Regions from separate parts of the Nocardioides plantarum genome, predicted to be linked through region 2. Evidence: predicted binding sites of a transcription regulator. Region 2 holds the regulator's gene; the other holds the start of a gene.
The links. Region 2 encodes HrcA, which represses chaperone genes, less so after heat shock. Its sites were predicted from a motif close to TTGGCACTCGNNNNNNNCGAGTGCCAA; they were not measured.
Positions count from the first base shown of each region.

Region 1 (8,883 bases), on a different contig from region 2:
CGACCGCGACCCGTGCGCTGGGACCGCAGGTGGTGCGGCCGATCTCGATGTCGAGCAGGTCGACGAACTGTGCCGCGGCGGGCAGCAGGCGCAGGTCGAGGGCGGTGACCTCGATGCTGTCGTCGGTGGGGCGGACCTGCTTGTTGAGGGTGACGTCGAGGAGGTTGTCCTCGATCGGCGCGAGCTGGTCGGACAGGGCGGTGAGGATGTTGTCGTTGAGCGCGTCCTCGAGCTGCTGCAGGATCGGGGTGACCGGGTCGAGCGCGCCGTCGAGCGCGGTCGAGAGCTGCACCTGCAGGCCGTCGACGACCGCGTCGACGAACTGGTCGGTGTCGGTGACGACCTTGGTGTTGGGCGCCGGGTTGACCGGGAGGGCCAGGAGCGTGACGTCGGTGCCTGCGACCTCGACCGAGAGGTCGGCGTCGGTGAGCTGGCTGTCGCCGTAGGCGCTGCCGACGACCGCCGAGCACTGGCTCTGGACGGCGCCGAGGTCGAGGGACACGTCGAGGTCGCCGAGTGCGGTCAGGCCCTGCTCGAGCCCGTCGGACAGGGCCGGGAGCACCGCGTTGAGCAGCGGGGCGAGGGCGGTCTGGAGCTGGGTGTCGAGACCGGCGAGCAGGTCGGACTGGACGATCTGGAGGCCGCTGAGGTCGACGCTGCCAGCGTTGATCGTGGCGTTGTCGTCGGGGCTGAGGCAGAAGCCCTCGCCCGCCTCGACGAGGGAGGCGCCGTCGCCCGCGAGACCGGCACAGGCGGCCGAGCGTCCGGCGCCGTCGACGACGGAGGTGGACGCGTCCTGCGCGAGGGTGCCGGCCTGGATGGCCGACTGCCCGCCGAGCGCGGTGATGCGCGGGCTGTTGGCGCCGCTGGCCTTCTCCGACGTCCCGTCGTTGGTCACGCGGTAGGTGCCCGAGTCGGTCGGCGTGCTGGCGACCGTGAGGACCAGGCCGGTGGCGGTCGCCTGGGCGACCGGCTCGGCGGCCATGCCGGGCGACGCTGCGAGCAGCGTCAGCGCTCCGGCACCGACCAGGGCGAGCGACTTGTGGAGCGGGGAGGACAGGGGGAAATGAACCAGTCGCATGGGGAGCAGCCTTCGCGAGAGGGGAGGGGGAGCATGCACCATATGACAGAAATCACCGGACGAAGGTAAAAGTTACTGGCCAGTCACCCGTCCGGGTGACGGGGCCCATGGGTCCTCCGTTCACCCGCAGGACGCCCAGAGGGCGCCCGAAGGATGTCCTGAGGACGCGCGCTGCTCGGCCCTTCAGCCGCCGACCGCGGTCGCCGCGGCCCGCCGGACGCGCAGGTGGCGGGCCTCGGCGGCGTTGTCACAGGTGGCCAGTGCGGCGTCGTACGACGTCACGGCCTCGGCCGCACGGCCGGCCCGCAGCAGCAGCTCGGCGCGGACGCCGGGCAGTCGGTGGCCGGGCAGGTCGAGCCCCGCGAGCAGGGTGAGGCCGGCGTCGGGGCCGTCGGCCTCAGCGACGGCCACCGCCCGGTTGAGTCGCACGACCGGGGAGCCGGTGAGCTCCTCGAGCTCGGCGTACCAGGCGGCGATGCGGGTCCAGTCGGTGTCGCCCGACGTGGCGGCGACCGCGTGCTCGGCCGCGATGAGCGCCTGCAGGAGGTAGGGCGTGGACGCGCCCGTCGCCACGAGCGGGGTGAGCAGCCCCAGCGCCTCGGCGATCTCGTCGTGCCGCCAGCGGGTGCGGTCCTGGTCGGACAGCAGCACCAGCTCGCCGTCGCGCACCCGTGCGTCGCGCCGGGAGTGCTGGAGCAGGACCAGTGCGAGCAGCGCGTCGAGGTCGGCGCGGGCCGCGGACGGTGCGACCTCGCGCACGACCCGCACCAGCCGCACCGCCTCGCCGGCCTCGGCCGTCCGGACGACGTCGGCGCCCGAGCCCGGCGCGTAGCCGGCGGTGAAGGCGAGGTAGGCGATCGCCGCGACCCCGTCGAGCCGCTCGACCAGCGCGGCACCGGTCGGCACCGCGAACGACTCGCCGGCCAGCCGCTTGCGGGCGCGGGTCAGCCGGGCCGCCATGGTCGCCACCGGCACCAGGAAGAGCCGGGCGATGTCGGCGGTCGGTACGCCGAGGACCAGCCGCAACGTCAGGGCCGCGGCTGCCTCGGGGGCCAGCGCCGGGTGCGCGCAGAGCAGCACCAGCCGCAGCCGCTCGTCGACCGCGCCGGCCTGGCCGACCTGGCCGGCCTGGCCGGCCCGGCCGGGGGGTGTGCCGTCCGCCATCACGCGTGTCGCCTCCTCGACCAGGTCAGCCTGGACGGCCAGCGCCGGCAGCGTCCGGGCGGCCACGGCCTCGGCGCGCAGGCGGTCCAGGACACGGCGCCGGGCGGCGGTCAGCAGCCACGCCGGTGGGTTGTCGGGCAGGCCGTCGGTGGGCCACCGGCGTGCGGCGGCCTCGAAGGCGTCGGCCAGCGCGTCCTCGGCCAGGTCGAGACGTCGGAACCGGGCGACGAGCAGGGCCAGCAGCCGGCCCCACTCGTCGCGGTGCAGCGTCTCGAGCGGCGTCAGGTCAGCCGACCTCGACGTCGAGGCACTCGCGCACCTCGAGGGTGTAGGCCGCCGGCAGCAGGCCCGCGAGCTCGACGGCCGTGTCGAGGTCGGCCACGTCGATCACGTAGAAGCCGCCCAGCTGCTCGACGGTCTCGGCGTAGGGCCCGGCGGTGATGGTGCGGTCGGGCCCCGGCCCGAGGGTGCGCGCGGTGTCGGTCGACGACAGCGCCTCGCCGCCCACGATGGTGCCGCGCTCGGTGACCGCGTCCTGGAAGGCGCGGAAGGCGGCGTAGGTCTCGTCGCGCTCGGCATCGCCGGCCGCGTCCCAGTGGGCGAAGTGGTCGGCCTCGGTGAGCAGCACCAGGAACTTCGTCATGGCACGTCCCCTCTCTCGGTGTGGGTGAGTCTGTCACCCGGGTGACGCGCGGACACCCCCCGAATCGACACCGTCGTTCACCTGGTCCTGATGGAGATGGGGCGTGGAGAGAAGACAGGTGGCCGTGAGTGCCGTGCTCACCGTGGTCGTGGGGGCCGCCGCGACGTCGTACGGCGCCCGGGAGCTGCTGCACCGCCAGGCCGCGATCGCCCGCCGCATCATCGGCAAGCCGCACGCCGACGGCCCCCCGGACGCCGACCGGGTGTGGAGGTCGGCGTACGGCGACCCGCTCGACCTGCTCCTGGTCGGCGACTCGATCGCGGCCGGGCTGGGCGCCGAGCGTCGCAAGGACACCCTCGGCGGGCGGCTGGCCAAGGGACTTGCGAAAAGCACGGGGCGGGCCGTGCGGTTGCGCACTGCGGCGGTCGTCGGGGCGGAGAGCTCCATGCTCGCCGCTCAGCTGGCGGGGTTGCCGGACGACTACGCGCCCGACGTCGCGGTCGTGGTGGTGGGCGGCAACGACGTCACCCACCGGGTCCCGGTGGCCCAGGCCGCGGCCGACCTGGAGGCTGCCGTCCGCGCACTGCGCGAGCGGGGGGTCGAGGTCGTCGTCGGTACCTGCCCCGACCTCGGCGCGCTGCGACCGGTGCCCCAACCCCTGCGGGCTCTGGGGTCGCGGGCGTCGCGACAGCTGGCCTCGGCGCAGGCGGCGGCCACGCTCCGGGCCGGCGGCCACGTGGTGTCCCTGGCCCGCGTCGTCGGGCCGTTCTTCATCTCCCATCCCGACGAGATGTTCAGCCTCGACCGGTTCCACCCCAGCGGCCTCGGGTACCGGCGTACGGCGGCGGCCCTGCTGCCGTCGCTGCTGGCCGCACTGGGCCTGGATGACGGTGTGCCGGCCGGTCTCGCGGCCTGGTCGGACGCGGCGCGGACCGGCTAGCAGGGCACTACAGTCCGGGTCCGTGACGACCCGAGAGGACCCGATGCGGCGGGCCGTGTGGCTGATCCTTCGAGGGTGCTCGTGACCGACGTCCTCCTGGTCACCAGCAGCAGCTACCCCGACGGCGAGGTGGGCCACGAGCTCCTCGTCGGGGCCCTGGCCGCGCGCGGCCTCACCAGTCGGTGGGTCGTGTGGGACGACCCGTTCGTCGGCTGGTCCGACGCCGAGCTGGTGTGCGTCCGCTCGACCTGGGACTACCATGCGCGCCTGCCTGACTTCCTCGGCTGGGCCGGCAGCGTCGGGCCCCGCCTGCTCCACGGCGTCGAGGCGTTCCGCTGGAACACCGACAAGAGGTACCTCGACGACCTCGCCCGGCTGGGCGGCGTACCGACGGTCCCGACGGTCGTCGCCGACGACCCGGTCGACCTGCGGGCGGCGATCAGCCGCTTCGGTACCTCGGTGGTCAAGCCGCGGGTCGGCGCGGGTGGCCGCGGCATCGTCATCGTCCACGACGCCGAGACGTGGCTGCCCGTCGATGCCGGTCCCTGGATCGTCCAGCCGCTGCTCGAGTCGGTCCACCACGAGGGCGAGGTGTCGGTGTTCGTGATGGCCGGCCACCCGGTGAGTCAGGTCAACAAGATCGCCTCGCCCCACGACATCCGGGTGCACGAGGAGTACGGCGGCACCTCGGTCGCGGCGGTCCTGACCCACGAGGCGGCGATGCTGGCGGTCGACGCGGTCGCGGCCACCACCGAGATCCTGGGCTGCGAGATCCTCTACGCGCGCGTCGACATGCTGCGCAGCGACGGTCGCCTGCTGGTCAGCGAGGTCGAGATCACCGAGCCCGGCCTCTACCTCGACCTGGTCTCCGACAACGCCGAGAGCTTCGCCGACGCGGTCGCCGTGCGGCTGGGCCGCTGAGGTGGGCGGGGTGGGGTGGGGTGGTCGGGGTCTCCAACCCGCGCAATCGAACGAGTCGGGTGGGGCTGAGACGGGTTCCGGGCCGCCGACTCGTTCGATCGAACGAGTCGGGCGGCTTCCAGGCCCGTCCGGTGCGACCAACCCGTTCGATTGCGCGGGTCGGACGAGCCCAGGTCCAAGCGGGATGACCATCCTCGGCAGGAGCCCGTCCCTTCACCCTCGGCCCGACCCCTGGGTTGTCACTCTCGGGGGCCGAGTGCTAAACATGAGGCTGGCACTCTCAGCACGAGAGTGACAACCGGAGCGGTGCCAGCTGAGGCACGCTCGTCGGCGAGAAAGGGTTCGCCGGCCGAGCGCGTCGTCCGTCGCGGGCAGCCCACCACCCCGGATCCCCAGAACTCTGCATCGTGAGGATCCAGAAGTTATGTCCAAGTTGATCGCATTCAACGAGGAGGCCCGGCGCGGCCTCGAGCGTGGCATGAACACGCTCGCCGACGCCGTCAAGGTCACCCTCGGTCCCAAGGGCCGCAACGTCGTTCTCGAGAAGAAGTGGGGAGCGCCCACGATCACCAACGACGGTGTCTCCATCGCCAAGGAGATCGAGCTCGAGGACCCCTACGAGAAGATCGGCGCCGAGCTGGTCAAGGAGGTCGCCAAGAAGACCGACGACGTCGCCGGTGACGGTACGACGACCGCCACGGTCCTGGCCCAGGCGATGGTCCGCGAGGGCCTGCGCAACGTGGCCGCCGGCGCCAACCCGATGGGTCTCAAGCGCGGCATCGAGGCGGCTGTCGTGGCCGTCTCCGAGCAGCTGTCCGCCATGGCCAAGGAGGTCGAGACCCGCGAGCAGATCGCGGCCACGGCCACCATCTCCGCTGGTGGCGACACCACCGTCGGTGACGCCATCGCCGAGGCGATGGACAAGGTCGGCAAGGAGGGCGTGATCACGGTCGAGGAGTCCAACACCTTCGGCATCGACCTCGAGCTGACCGAGGGCATGCGCTTCGACAAGGGCTACATCTCGGCCTACTTCGTCACCGACCCCGAGCGCATGGAGACCGTGCTGGAGGACCCCTACATCCTCCTGGCCAACTCCAAGGTCAGCAGCGTCAAGGACCTGCTGCCGCTCCTCGAGAAGGTCATGCAGTCCGGCAAGCCGCTGCTGATCATCTCCGAGGACGTCGACGGCGAGGCCCTGTCCACGCTGGTCGTCAACAAGATCCGTGGCACGTTCAAGTCGGTCGCCGTCAAGGCCCCCGGCTTCGGCGACCGCCGCAAGGCCATGCTCCAGGACATCGCGATCCTGACCGGCGGCCAGGTCATCTCCGAGGAGGTCGGCCTCAAGCTCGAGACCGCCACCATGGACCTGCTCGGCCAGGCCCGCAAGGTCGTCATCACCAAGGACGAGACCACCATCGTCGAGGGTGCCGGCGACCAGGGCCAGATCGAGGGCCGGGTCAACCAGATCCGCGCCGAGATCGAGAAGTCCGACTCCGACTACGACCGCGAGAAGCTGCAGGAGCGCCTGGCCAAGCTGGCCGGCGGCGTGGCGGTCATCAAGGTCGGCGCGGCCACCGAGGTCGAGCTCAAGGAGCGCAAGCACCGCATCGAGGACGCCGTCCGCAACGCCAAGGCGGCTGTCGAGGAGGGCATCGTCGCCGGTGGCGGCGTGGCGCTCGTCCAGGCTGCGGCCACCGCGTTCGACAAGCTCGACCTGGTCGGCGACGAGGCCACGGGCGTCAACATCGTGCGCGTCGCGACGTCGGCCCCGCTCAAGCAGATCGCGATCAACGCCGGCCTCGAGGGTGGCGTCGTCGCGGAGAAGGTCGCCAACCTGACCCCGGGTCACGGCCTCAACGCCGCGACCGGCGAGTACGTCGACATGATCGCCGAGGGCATCATCGACCCCGCCAAGGTCACCCGCTCGGCCCTGCAGAACGCCGCCTCCATCGCGGCGCTGTTCCTCACCACCGAGGCCGTCGTGGCCGACAAGCCCGAGAAGGCCGCGCCCATGGGCGGCGACCCCTCGGGTGGCATGGGCGGCATGGACTTCTGAGTCCAGCCCGTCCAGGCTGCACCGCCTGCTAGATCCGTACGCCGGCCCGTCGCGAGTGATCGCGGCGGGCCGGTGTCGTTTCGTCCAGACCTGGCTCTCGGCGGCCGCGGCGGTGACCAACTCGCGCAATCGAACGGGTTGGGCCCCGGGAGCTGCCGTCTGCGGTGGCCGACTCGTGCGATTGAACGGGTTGGAGCTCGGGGACCAGCCCCCACCCCCCACCGACTCGTTCGATCGCACGAGTCGGCCGGCGGCGTCACCAGCCCGGGCGGGACCTCAGCGCTTCCAGCGGAACGACACGATCATCGGGTCGATCTGGGCGCGCCGCTCGGCGACCGAGTCGCTGGCGCTGTGCTGGAACGTCACCCGGTAGAGGAAGGTGCCGCGCTGGGCGAACCAGGTCTCCTCGACGAACGACAGGTTGTCCTTCGGCGAGTAGTAGGTCGCGGTGATCCGTACCGCTCGCTGGCCGTCGAGCCACGCGGTGCGCAGCAGCTTGCTGTTCTTGAGCCGGATGCTCTTGTCGTTCTTGTCCAGGGCCTTCACGGCGCTCTGCGCGGCGACCTTGAGCAGCTCGATCGACTCGATCTTGAAGCCCGGGTTGCTGCGCCGGATGAACACCGAGGAGTAGTAGCCCTCGCGGTCGGAGTAGTCGCGCGAGCCGATGCCGGAGTCGACGATCCCGGAGTCGATGCGACCCCAGCCCCTCGGCACCCGCAGCGAGGCGACCCCCAGCGTCATCCGCGGGCCGGTCGCCGCCTTCACGTCGGGGTAGAAGGGCTTGGGAGCCTTCTTCTTCGGCGGCGTCGGCTTCGAGGTCGGCGTGGAGGTCGGCGTCGGGCTCGGCGCCTGGGTGGTCGGCTCGGTGGTCGGCGACGTCGTCGGATCGGTGGTGGGATCGCTCGTCGCGGAGGTCTCGACGGGCTGGGTTGTCGACCCGGCCGCCTCGGGACGGTCGCCGTCGGACCCGTTGACGGCCACGGCGATGCCGGCCCCGACGGCGATCGCCACGACCGCGACGACGGCGCCGACCACGACCAGGGCGGTACGCCGCCGCGGGGGCTGGGTGCGCGGGGGCTGCCACGTCTGCGGACCGGGGGACCAGGCGGCAGCCGGCACCGACGGCACCGACGGCACCGACGGCACCGACGGCACCGACGGCACCGGGGTGGCCGGACGAGGAAGCGGCGGGGCCGACGAGTAGCCGCCCGGCCCGCCCGACGGAACCCCCGAGGGACCAGACGGCCCCGACGGCCGCTGTCCGGTCAACGGGGTCAGCGGCACCAAGGGCGGGTGCGGTGTCGCCGCGGCCAGCCGGCCGAGCTCGCGCAGGTCCTCGCGCATCGCCCGGGCGTCGGGGTAGCGCGCGCCGGGCTCCTTGGCCATCGAGCGCTGCAGCACTGCGTTGGCGGCGACCGCCACCGGCGAGCTCGGCACCAGCTGCGGCACCGGCGCGTTGAGGTGGCTCATCCCGATCTCGACGTCGCTCCCGGCGTACGGCGCCGCGCCGACGAGCGAGGTGAACAGCACGCAGCCCAGGGCGTAGAGGTCGGCCGCGGCGGTGGCGGGCTCGCCGCGCAGGCGCTCGGGGGCCAGGTAGGCGAAGGTGCCGGCGACCACGCCCGGCGCGGTCAGGCCCGGGTCGCGGTCCTGGGCGATGCCGAAGTCGCAGAGGTAGACGAAGAGCTCGGTGCTGACCTCGCGCAGCAGCACGTTGCTCGGCTTGACGTCACGGTGCACGACCCCGGCGGCGTGCGAGTCGCCCAGCGCCCACGCGAGCTGCTCGGCGAGCTGGGCGGCCTGTGCCGCGGGCATCGGCCCGTAGGTTCCGAGGGCGCCGGACAGGTCGCCGCCGGCGACGTACTGGGTGGCGATGTAGAGGCAGCCGTCGTGCTCTCCGTGGTCGAGGATCTGCACGATGTGCGGGGAGTCGAGGCGGGCCAGCACGGTGGCCTCGCGGGAGAAGCGGGTGCGGTAGTCGTCCTGGGCGGCGAGCTCGGGGGACAGCACCTTGAGGGCGACCGTGCGGCCGAGCCCCCGGTGCTCGGCGGCGAACACGACACCCATGCCGCCACGTC
Region 1 covers NZ_VDMS01000001.1:1,313,594-1,322,476, reverse strand. The annotation lists gene FJQ56_RS06170 (hypothetical protein) at 1-1,081, opposite strand, end outside; gene FJQ56_RS06165 (RNA polymerase sigma factor) at 1,265-2,479, opposite strand; gene FJQ56_RS06160 (YciI family protein) at 2,532-2,888, opposite strand; gene FJQ56_RS06155 (SGNH/GDSL hydrolase family protein) at 3,013-3,828, shown strand; gene FJQ56_RS06150 (ATP-grasp domain-containing protein) at 3,910-4,749, shown strand; gene groL (chaperonin GroEL) at 5,174-6,805, shown strand; gene FJQ56_RS06140 (serine/threonine-protein kinase) at 7,082-8,883, opposite strand, start outside.
Region 1: groL (chaperonin GroEL) is a predicted target of HrcA. The motif match lies at 4,986-5,012, and genes of this name have one in related genera.

Region 2 (8,883 bases):
GGAGGGGATGGCCCTGGTGCCCCTCGAGGCCATGGCCTGCGCGCGCAGCATCGTGGCGACCCGGGCGGTCGGGGTCGAGGAGACGGTCCCGGACGGAGCCGGTGCGGTGGTCGACCTCGGGGCCCGCGACGACCTCGCCGCCGCGCTGGCGCACCGGCTACGGCACCGCGACGAGGCCGACGCCGAGGGGCTGGTGGGGCGCGCCCACGTCGAGAGCGGCTACGACGCCGCTACCGCCTCAGCGGAGCTGTCGACGGTCTACCTGACCCGACTGGCCCAGCGGCGGCCAGCGCCGCGGTGACCACGTCCCGGCTCTGGGGCTGGGGCCGACGCAGCGTCGGCAGGGTCCGGGCGAGGATGGTGATGTCGCGCCACAGCGACCAGTTGTCGATGTAGCTGTTGTCGAAGCGGACCCGCTCGCTGATCGAGGTGTCGCCGCGCAGGTCGTGGACCTGGGCCCACCCCGTGATGCCGGTCCGCACCCGGTGCCGGTCCTCGTAGCGGTCGTGGCGGCGGGCGAACTCGGCCACGAAGTGCGGGCGCTCGGGGCGCGGGCCGACCAGGCTCATGTCGCCGCGCAGCACGTTGACCAGCTGCGGCAGCTCGTCGAGGCCCGTACGGCGCATGAACCGGCCTGCGGAGCCGAGGCGGGCGTCGTTGTCGATGTTCCACGTCACCGCGCCCTCGTCGTCGCTCACCGGCATCAGGGTCTGGAACTTGTAGAGCGAGAACCGGCGTCCGCGCAGACCGACCCGGGTCTGGCGGTGGATGGCCGCCCCGGTCTCGCGGCGGGCCAGCACGGCCAGCACGGTCATCGTGGGCGCCAGCAGGAGCAGCGCGATCGCGGCCAGCGTGACGTCGAGACCGCGTTTGAGGCCCTGGCCGATCGACCGGTCCGACAGCCGGACCAGTCGCGTGAGCGCGATGTCGTGGATGACCTCGGTGCGGTGCTGGTGGACGCGACCCATCGTCTCGAAGAAGCGCGGGACGACGAAGACCTGGTGGTTGCCCTCGACCGCGTGCCGCACCGCCTTGACCATCGCCGCGTCGGGCGGGCCCGAGAAGGCGAACACGATGTCGCGCACCCCGAGGTCGACGATCGCGCGCGGCAGGGTGGCGACCCCGCCGAGGTGCGGGCTGGGCAGCGGCCCCGTCTCCGAGGTCACCTCGCCCACCATCCCGACCGGCTGCAGCCCGTAGGCCCCGTCGGAGCGCAGCGCCTCGGTGATCCGGACGGCCACGACGTCGGTGCCGACGATGATCGCGGGGTGGGCGATCCGGCGAGCGCGTCGCCTCCGGTTGACCATGCCGTAGACGACGGCCCGGGTCGTCACCAGCAGGGTCAGGAAGAGCGCCGCAGCGGTCGCGGCGCGGGCCATGGTGGGCTCAGGTACGTTCGCGATCCTCGGCACGAGCGCGAGGTAGCCCACGACCACGGCGCCTGTCGTCAGCGTCATGCGGGGCAGGTCGTCGAGCACGCTGAGCACCAGCTTGGAGCGGTGCAGGTGGGCCAGGCTCGACGCCATCACGACCATCGCGGTGGTGACCGCCAGCAGCACCGGGCCGTCGACGCCCAGCAGGAGCAGCATCACCGCCGCGGCGCCGAGGTCGAGCGCGATCAGGATGGGCCCGAGGGCCAGGAGACCCGGTCGACCCGGCCGACCCGGTCCGTGCGGTCGGTATGGACGGTGTTGCGGACGTGCGAGCTTCCCCATGATGTTGCGCCCCCCCAGGCGATGGAGGCGTCCCGCCGGATCGCGGCCGGACACCCTCGACAGACCGTGTGAGTACCACCGGTCTCCTCCACCCTGCGCCACGAGTGGGAGCTTTAAAAGCCGGACGGGCCTGGGAGACTGACGAATAAATGACGTATTGGGGCACGACCGGTTGACACGATGTGCAGGTACTTGACACGTCCAGCAACCGTCAGGGGTGCTGGGTGGTCCGGGTGGTCGTCCGGGTGCCGCCTCGCTGGAAGGATGCTGCCATGCCGTCCGCCCTTCCCGCAGGAGAATCAGCCCCCGAGGACGGTTCGCTCCCGTCGGCGTCGCTCGAGCACCTCGCCGAGCGGTCGTTCTCCTTCTACGTGCACGTGCCCTACTGCTCGGTGCGGTGCGGCTACTGCGACTTCAACACCTACACCGCCGCCGAGCTGGGTCCCGGCGCCTCGCGGGCCACGTACGCCGCGCAGGCGGTCGAGGAGGTCCGGCTCGCTCGTCGGGTGCTCGGCCAGCGCGACCTCCCCGTCGAGACGGTCTTCCTCGGCGGCGGCACCCCGACCCTCCTGCCGCCGGCCGACCTGGCCTCGGTGCTCACGGCGATCGACACCGAGTTTGGGCTGGCACCGGGCGCCGAGGTCACCACCGAGTCCAACCCCGACTCGGTGACGCGCGCCGACCTCGACGCCCTGCGTGCGGCTGGGTTCACCCGGATCTCCTTCGGCGTGCAGTCGGCGGTGGGGCACGTGCTGCGGGTGCTCGACCGGACCCACGACCCCGAGCGTGTGCCGCGGGTGGTCCAGGACGCCCGCGCCGCCGGCTTCGAGCAGGTCAGCCTCGACCTGATCTACGGCACGCCGGGGGAGTCCCTGGCCGACTGGGAGGTCTCGCTCGCGGCGGCCCTGGCCTGCGAGCCCGACCACGTGTCGGCGTACGCGCTGATCGTCGAGGACGGCACCGCCCTGGCCCGTCAGGTCCGCCGCGGCATCGTGCCGATGCCGGACGACGACGACCTCGCGGACAAGTACCTCGTGGCCGACGAGCGGCTGGGTGCCGCGGGCCTCGGTTGGTACGAGGTCTCCAACTGGGGCGCGCCGTGTCGCCACAACCTCGCCTACTGGCGCGGGGGCGACTGGTGGGGCGTCGGGCCCGGGGCCCACTCCCACGTCGGTGGGACCCGCTGGTGGAACGTCAAGCACCCCACGGCGTACGCCGCCCGGATCGCCTCCGGCGCGAGCCCGGTGCACGCCCGCGAGGTGCTCGACGACCAGACCCGTCGGGTGGAGCGGGTGCTGCTCGAGGTGCGGCTGCGCGACGGGCTGCCGCTCGCCGTGCTCGACGCGGAGGGTCGTGACGCGGTCGGCCGGATCGTCGACGACGGCCTGGCCGTGCTCGACGGGGAGCGGATGGTGCTGACCCTGCGCGGCCGGCTGCTGGCCGACGCCGTCGTGCGCGACCTCCTCTGACCGCTGACCCGTCGCCCACGGGCGACGGGTCAGCGCGGGATCTCGATCGACCCGTCGCCCACGGGCGACGGGTCAGCCGTCGACGGTGACGAAGTCGATGAGCTCCTCGACCCGGCCGAGCAGGGCGGGGTCGCAGTCGGCGTAGGAGTCGACGCGCGACAGGATCTGCTTCCAGGCGCGGGCGATGTCGGCCTGCTCGGCGTGCGGCCAGCCGAGCGCGGCGCAGACGCCCTTCTTCCACTCCACGTCGCGGGGGATGTCGGGCCAGCGGGTCAGCCCGATCCGCTCGGGCTTCACCGCGGCCCAGATGTCGACGTAGGGGTGGCCCACGACCAGGACGTGGGGACCCTCGACCTGGCGCGCGATCCGCTGCTCCTTGGAGCCGGCGACGAGGTGGTCGACCAGGACGCCGACCTTGCGCTGCGGGCCGGGGCCGAACTCGGCCAGCACCTCGGCGAGGTGGTCGACGCCGTCGAGGAGCTCGACCACCACGCCCTCGAGGCGCAGGTCGTCGCCCCACACCTTCTCGACGAGCTCGGCGTCGTGGCGTCCCTCGACGAAGATCCGGCTGGCCCGGGCGACACGGGCGGACGCGCCGTGGACGGCGACGGAGCCGGAGGCGGTGCGGGTCGGCTTCGCCGGCGCCGTACGACGCACGGGCGGCACGAGCACGACCGGCCGGCCCTCGAGCAGGAAGCCGGGGCCGAGCGGGAAGGTCCGTCGCTTGGAGCGGCGGTCCTCCAGCGTGAGGGTGTCGAGGTCGCGATCCACGGCGACGATCTCGCCGACGAAGTCGGTCATGACCTCCTCGACGACGAGTCCCAGGTCGGCGCTGGTCTCGACCGCACGGCCGCGCTTGGGCGCGCGCCAGTCGCCGGAGAGCACGTCGGAGCCGTATCGATCTGCCACCCCCGTCACGCTAGGTGCCCGGGGCCACCACGGCGGTCAGGACGCGCCGTCGGCGGGCGTGACCTACTCGGACCCGCCCGACTCGTCAGACTCGTCGGACTGCTCGGCGTGCTTTCCGCCGCTGAGCAGGTCGTCGACGGTCTCGCCGGGCTCCAGGCCCTCGGCCAGCGGGTTGTCGTCGGGCCGCAGGTCCTCGGGGAGCTGCTCGTCGTCGATGGCCTCGGGGGTCGCGTCGCTCTCGGTCATGCCCCGAACCTACGTCAGGGCCGGGCCCGGGGGAGCCCGGCGGCGCTCAGAGGAGCGGCAGCCGCTTCTGCGAGCGGGGCAGCTGCTCGTAGCCCCGCCTCACCGCGTCGCCCAGGTACTTCTCGGGGAACGGCCAGTCGCCGGTGGCGAGGGCGTCGGCGACGGGGACGCCGCGACCGGCGAGGTCGCGCAGCGTCTCGGCGAGGACGCCGATGTCGTTGCGCTGCACCTCGAGGAACTCACGGTCGACGACCGCCCCGTGCCCGGGTACGACGACCGAGGACGTCGTCGTCAGGCCCAGGACGACGTCGAGGCTGAGCGGCCACTCCAGCGGCCAGCACTCGGGGCCGAACCCGGGCGTCGCGTCACGCTCCGCGGACTCCTCGATCAGGTCGCCGAGCAGCACCGCGTCGGCATCGGGCACACGCACGACCAGGTCGCCGGACGTGTGGCCGCGGCCGGGGTGGACCAGCTCGACGTAGCGGTCGCCCAGGTCGACCACGCGCGCCGAGGAGAAGGTGTGGTCGGCCGGGACCAGCGTGGTGGCCCGGATCTCGGCGCTGCGCGGGTCGGCGTCGTCGGGGTCGTAGCCGCCCTCCTGGCCGACGAACGCCCGCTGGGCCTCGGCGGCCGCCTCGTGGGCGTGGATCGGGACCTCGCCGTACGCCGTGCGGAAGGTGCCGTTGCCGAAGCAGTGGTCGTGGTGCTCGTGGGTGTTGACGATGCCGACGACCTCGCCGGCGCCGAGGGCACGGACCTCGTCGACCACCTGGGCGGCCGCGGCGGCGGAGGCGTGGGTGTCGACGACGAGCAGCCCGCGCTCACCCCCGATGACCGTCACGTTGACGTCGAACCACGCGTGGCGCGCGACCCAGACCCGGTCGGCGACCTCGGAGAACGACATGGCGCCGTTCTACCAGTGGGCGCGCAGGGGGTCAGCAGAGACCGGCGTGCAGCTCGCTGCGCAGCAGGTCGCCGAGGTCGTCGGTGCTCGTGGCCGTGCGGGGGAAGCGGAGCTGGCGGCTGTGGGATCCCTCGAGGTCGACCCACTGCACCTCGACCCCGTGGGCCGACAGGTCGGCGAGGGAGACCCCGACGACCTCGGCCAGCCGGGTGCCGGTGGTGGTGGAGACGGCGCGGCGCAGCTCGACCTGGTGGCACAGGTTGGCGTGCTCGGCGGAGCGCTGCAGGTAGCCGCGGTTGAGCACGTGGTCGGCGGAGCCGAAGGCGTCGACCGGGACGCGTACCTGCCCGTCGGCACGGGGGAGCGTGAGGACGACGACGTCGACCAGCAGGACGATGGTCTCGCGGACCTCGCGGCAGCACTCGCAGCTCTCGCGACCCTGGCTGGCCAGGCGACCGCCGAGGGTCAGCGTCGCGTCGCGGTCGTCGGAGGCCAGGCGGCCCAGACCGCTCTCGAGGGTCAGCAGGGCGCGACGACCGCGCTGGGCGGCGTCGACCAGGCGGGTGCCGACCGGGGCCGAGAACGTCGGCACGCCGCCGAGGTCCTGCATGCCGAGCTCACCGGCGCCGCCGGCGCCGGGGTCACCCAGGTCGCCGAGGACGTCGTCGACCCCGTCGACCACCAGGTTGACGCCGGCCGGGCAGGCCAGCACCGCACGGGCGACCGCGGCCAGGCGGACGGGGTCGCCGGTGGTGGCGGTGGTGTGGTGGTCGAGGCTGGTCATGCGGGGCTCCTCGCGCGCGGGGACGGACGGCGGACCGACCGAGTGACTAAGGCAAGCCTAACCTCATCGTCGTACGTCGTCCACTCCGGTTCGGGGGAGCGGTAGGCTTGGCACTCGGTGCCGACGAGTGCCAGACGAGTCCGGACTCATGCCAGGGGAGGTCAGCACATGCAGGAGGAGCGACGGATCGCCGTCCTGCGCGCGATCGTCCAGGACTACGTCGCCACCGAGGAGCCCGTCGGCTCCAAGGCGCTCGTGGAGCGGCACGGACTCAACGTCTCGCCGGCCACCGTGCGCAACGACATGGCCGCGCTCGAGGACGAGGGCTACCTCACCCAGCCCCACACGAGCGCCGGGCGGGTCCCGACCGACAAGGGCTACCGGCTCTTCGTCGACCGGCTCGGCTCGGTCAAGCCGCTCAGCGCCCCCGAGAAGCGTGCGATCGCCAGCTTCCTCGACGGGGCGGTCGACCTCGACGACGTCGTGTCGCGCAGCGTGCGGCTGCTGTCGCAGCTGACCCGCCAGGTCGCCGTCGTGCAGTACCCCACGCTCTCGCGCTCGACGGTGCGCCACCTCGAGCTGGTGGCGCTGGCCCCCGAGCGGCTGCTCGCGGTCGCCATCCTCAGCACCGGGCGGGTCGAGCAGCGCATCGTCGAGCTGACCGCACCGATCTCCGACGACGACCTCGCCCGCCTGCGCAGCCGGGTCAACCTCGCCGCCACCGGCGAGGTCATCGCCGACGCCGTCACCGCGCTCCGGTCGCTCGGCCCCGTCGATCCCGCGCGCGACCCCACACTCGGGGACGCACCCCTCGCCGACCACACCACCGCCGTCGCCCAGGTGCTCGCCGACGCGATGGGCAACCACCGCTCCGACGAGCGCGTCGCCGTCGGTGGCGCCGCCAACCTGGCGCGCTACGGCGACAGCTTCGAGTCCGCCGTACGCCCCGTCCTCGAGGCGCTCGAGGAGCACGTCGTGCTGCTCAAGCTCCTCGGCGAGGCCAGCCCGGCGGGCACGGTCACGGTGCGCATCGGCGCCGAGGGCCCGATCGAGGACTTCTCGGCCACCAGTGTCGTCGCCACGGGCTACGGCCCCCACGACGACGCGCTCGCCACCCTCGGCATCGTCGGTCCGACGCGGATGGACTACCCCGGCACCATGGCCGCGGTCCGCGCCGTCGCCCGCTACGTCTCGCGGATCCTCGACGAGGCCTGACGGCCCGTCGTACCCCCGCACACCAACCCACGCACGCACCCACGCACGAAGGAACGCAGTTGAGCCAGGACCCGTACGACCTCCTCGGAGTCGCCCGCGACGCGGACGCCGACACCATCAAGAAGGCCTACCGTCGTCTCGCCCGTCAGCTCCACCCCGACGTCAACCCCGACCCGGAGACGCAGGAGAAGTTCAAGGAGGTCACGGCGGCCTACGAGGTGCTGTCGGACCCCCAGAAGCGGGCGGCGTTCGACCGCGGCGGCGACGCGTTCGGCGGCGCCGGCTTCGGCGGCCAGGGCGCCGGCTTCTCGTTCACCGACATCATGGACGCGTTCTTCGGCGGCCAGGGCGGGGCCGGCGGCGGCGGACGTGGTCCGCGGTCCCGGATGCGTCGGGGTCAGGACGCGCTGATCCGCATCGAGATCGAACTGGCCGAGGCCGCGTTCGGGGTCACCCGCGAGCTCAAGGTCGACACCGCGGTGCTCTGCGAGACCTGCCACGGCGACGGTGCCGCGCCGGGCAGCCAGCCGGTCCCGTGCGAGACGTGCCGGGGCCAAGGCGAGGTGGCGGTCGTGCAGCGCTCGTTCCTCGGCGAGGTCCGGACCCTGCGCCCCTGCAGCGCCTGCCGCGGGTTCGGCACGATCATCCCCGACCCGTGCCGCGACTGCTCCGGCGACGGCCGCGTCCGCGCGGGCCGCACCCTGACCGTCAAGATCCCGGCCGGTGTCGACACCGGCACCCGGGTGCAGCTCGGTGAGCAGGGCGAGGTCGGGCCCGGCGGCGGTCCCGCCGGCGACCTCTACGTCGAGATCCACGTCGCGCCCCACGAGACCTTCGTGCGCCAGGGCAACGACCTGCACTGCACCGTCACCCTGCCCATGAGCGCGGCCGCGCTCGGCACCACCCTCACGCTCCCCACCCTCGAGGCCGACGTCGAGAACGGTGCGGGGTCCGGGGTCGAGACGTCGTTCGAGATCGACATCGACCCCGGCACCCAGTCGGGCACCGAGCAGGTGCTGCGCGGTCGCGGCGTGCCCGGCCTGCGCGGCGGACGGGGCGACCTCGTCGTCACGACCGTCGTCGAGACCCCCACCCGCCTCGACCCGCGCCAGGAGGAGCTGCTCCGCGAGCTCGCCGCGATCCGGGGCGAGGAGCAGCCGACCGGGCAGGTCAAGGCCCAGCAGAAGTCGGTCTTCGGGCGACTCTTCGGCCACTGATCCGACGCTGATCCGACGCTGATCCGACGCTGATGTCTCTCCCGGTCCACCTGGTTCCCTCGCTCGACGGCGTCCGGGTCGGCGACCCGGTGGTCGTCGAGGGCGACGAGGCCCACCACGCCGTCGCCGTACGCCGGCTGCGCGCGGGTGAGCGGGTCGTGCTCACCGACGGCCTGGGCGCCACCGTGGTCGGCACGATCACGACGACCGGCAAGCGGCTGCTCGAGGTCGTGGCCGACGAGGTCACCCGCGAGCCGGAGCCGACGCCGCAGGTGGTGGTGGTCCAGGCCCTGCCCAAGGGCGATCGCGGCGAGCTGGCCGTCGAGGTGCTCACCGAGGTCGGCGTCGGCGAGATCGTGCCCTGGGCCGCGGCCCGCTCGGTGGCGGTCTGGAAAGGGGAGCGCGCAGAGAAGTCCCTGGCCCG
Region 2 covers NZ_VDMS01000004.1:335,945-344,827, reverse strand. The annotation lists gene FJQ56_RS17870 (glycosyltransferase) at 1-301, shown strand, start outside; gene FJQ56_RS17865 (exopolysaccharide biosynthesis polyprenyl glycosylphosphotransferase) at 231-1,589, opposite strand; gene hemW (radical SAM family heme chaperone HemW) at 1,988-3,184, shown strand; gene FJQ56_RS17855 (DUF3097 domain-containing protein) at 3,257-4,093, opposite strand; gene FJQ56_RS17850 (hypothetical protein) at 4,157-4,339, opposite strand; gene FJQ56_RS17845 (MBL fold metallo-hydrolase) at 4,386-5,243, opposite strand; gene FJQ56_RS17840 (hypothetical protein) at 5,275-6,027, opposite strand; gene hrcA (heat-inducible transcriptional repressor HrcA) at 6,196-7,242, shown strand; gene dnaJ (molecular chaperone DnaJ) at 7,302-8,459, shown strand; gene FJQ56_RS17825 (16S rRNA (uracil(1498)-N(3))-methyltransferase) at 8,492-8,883, shown strand, end outside.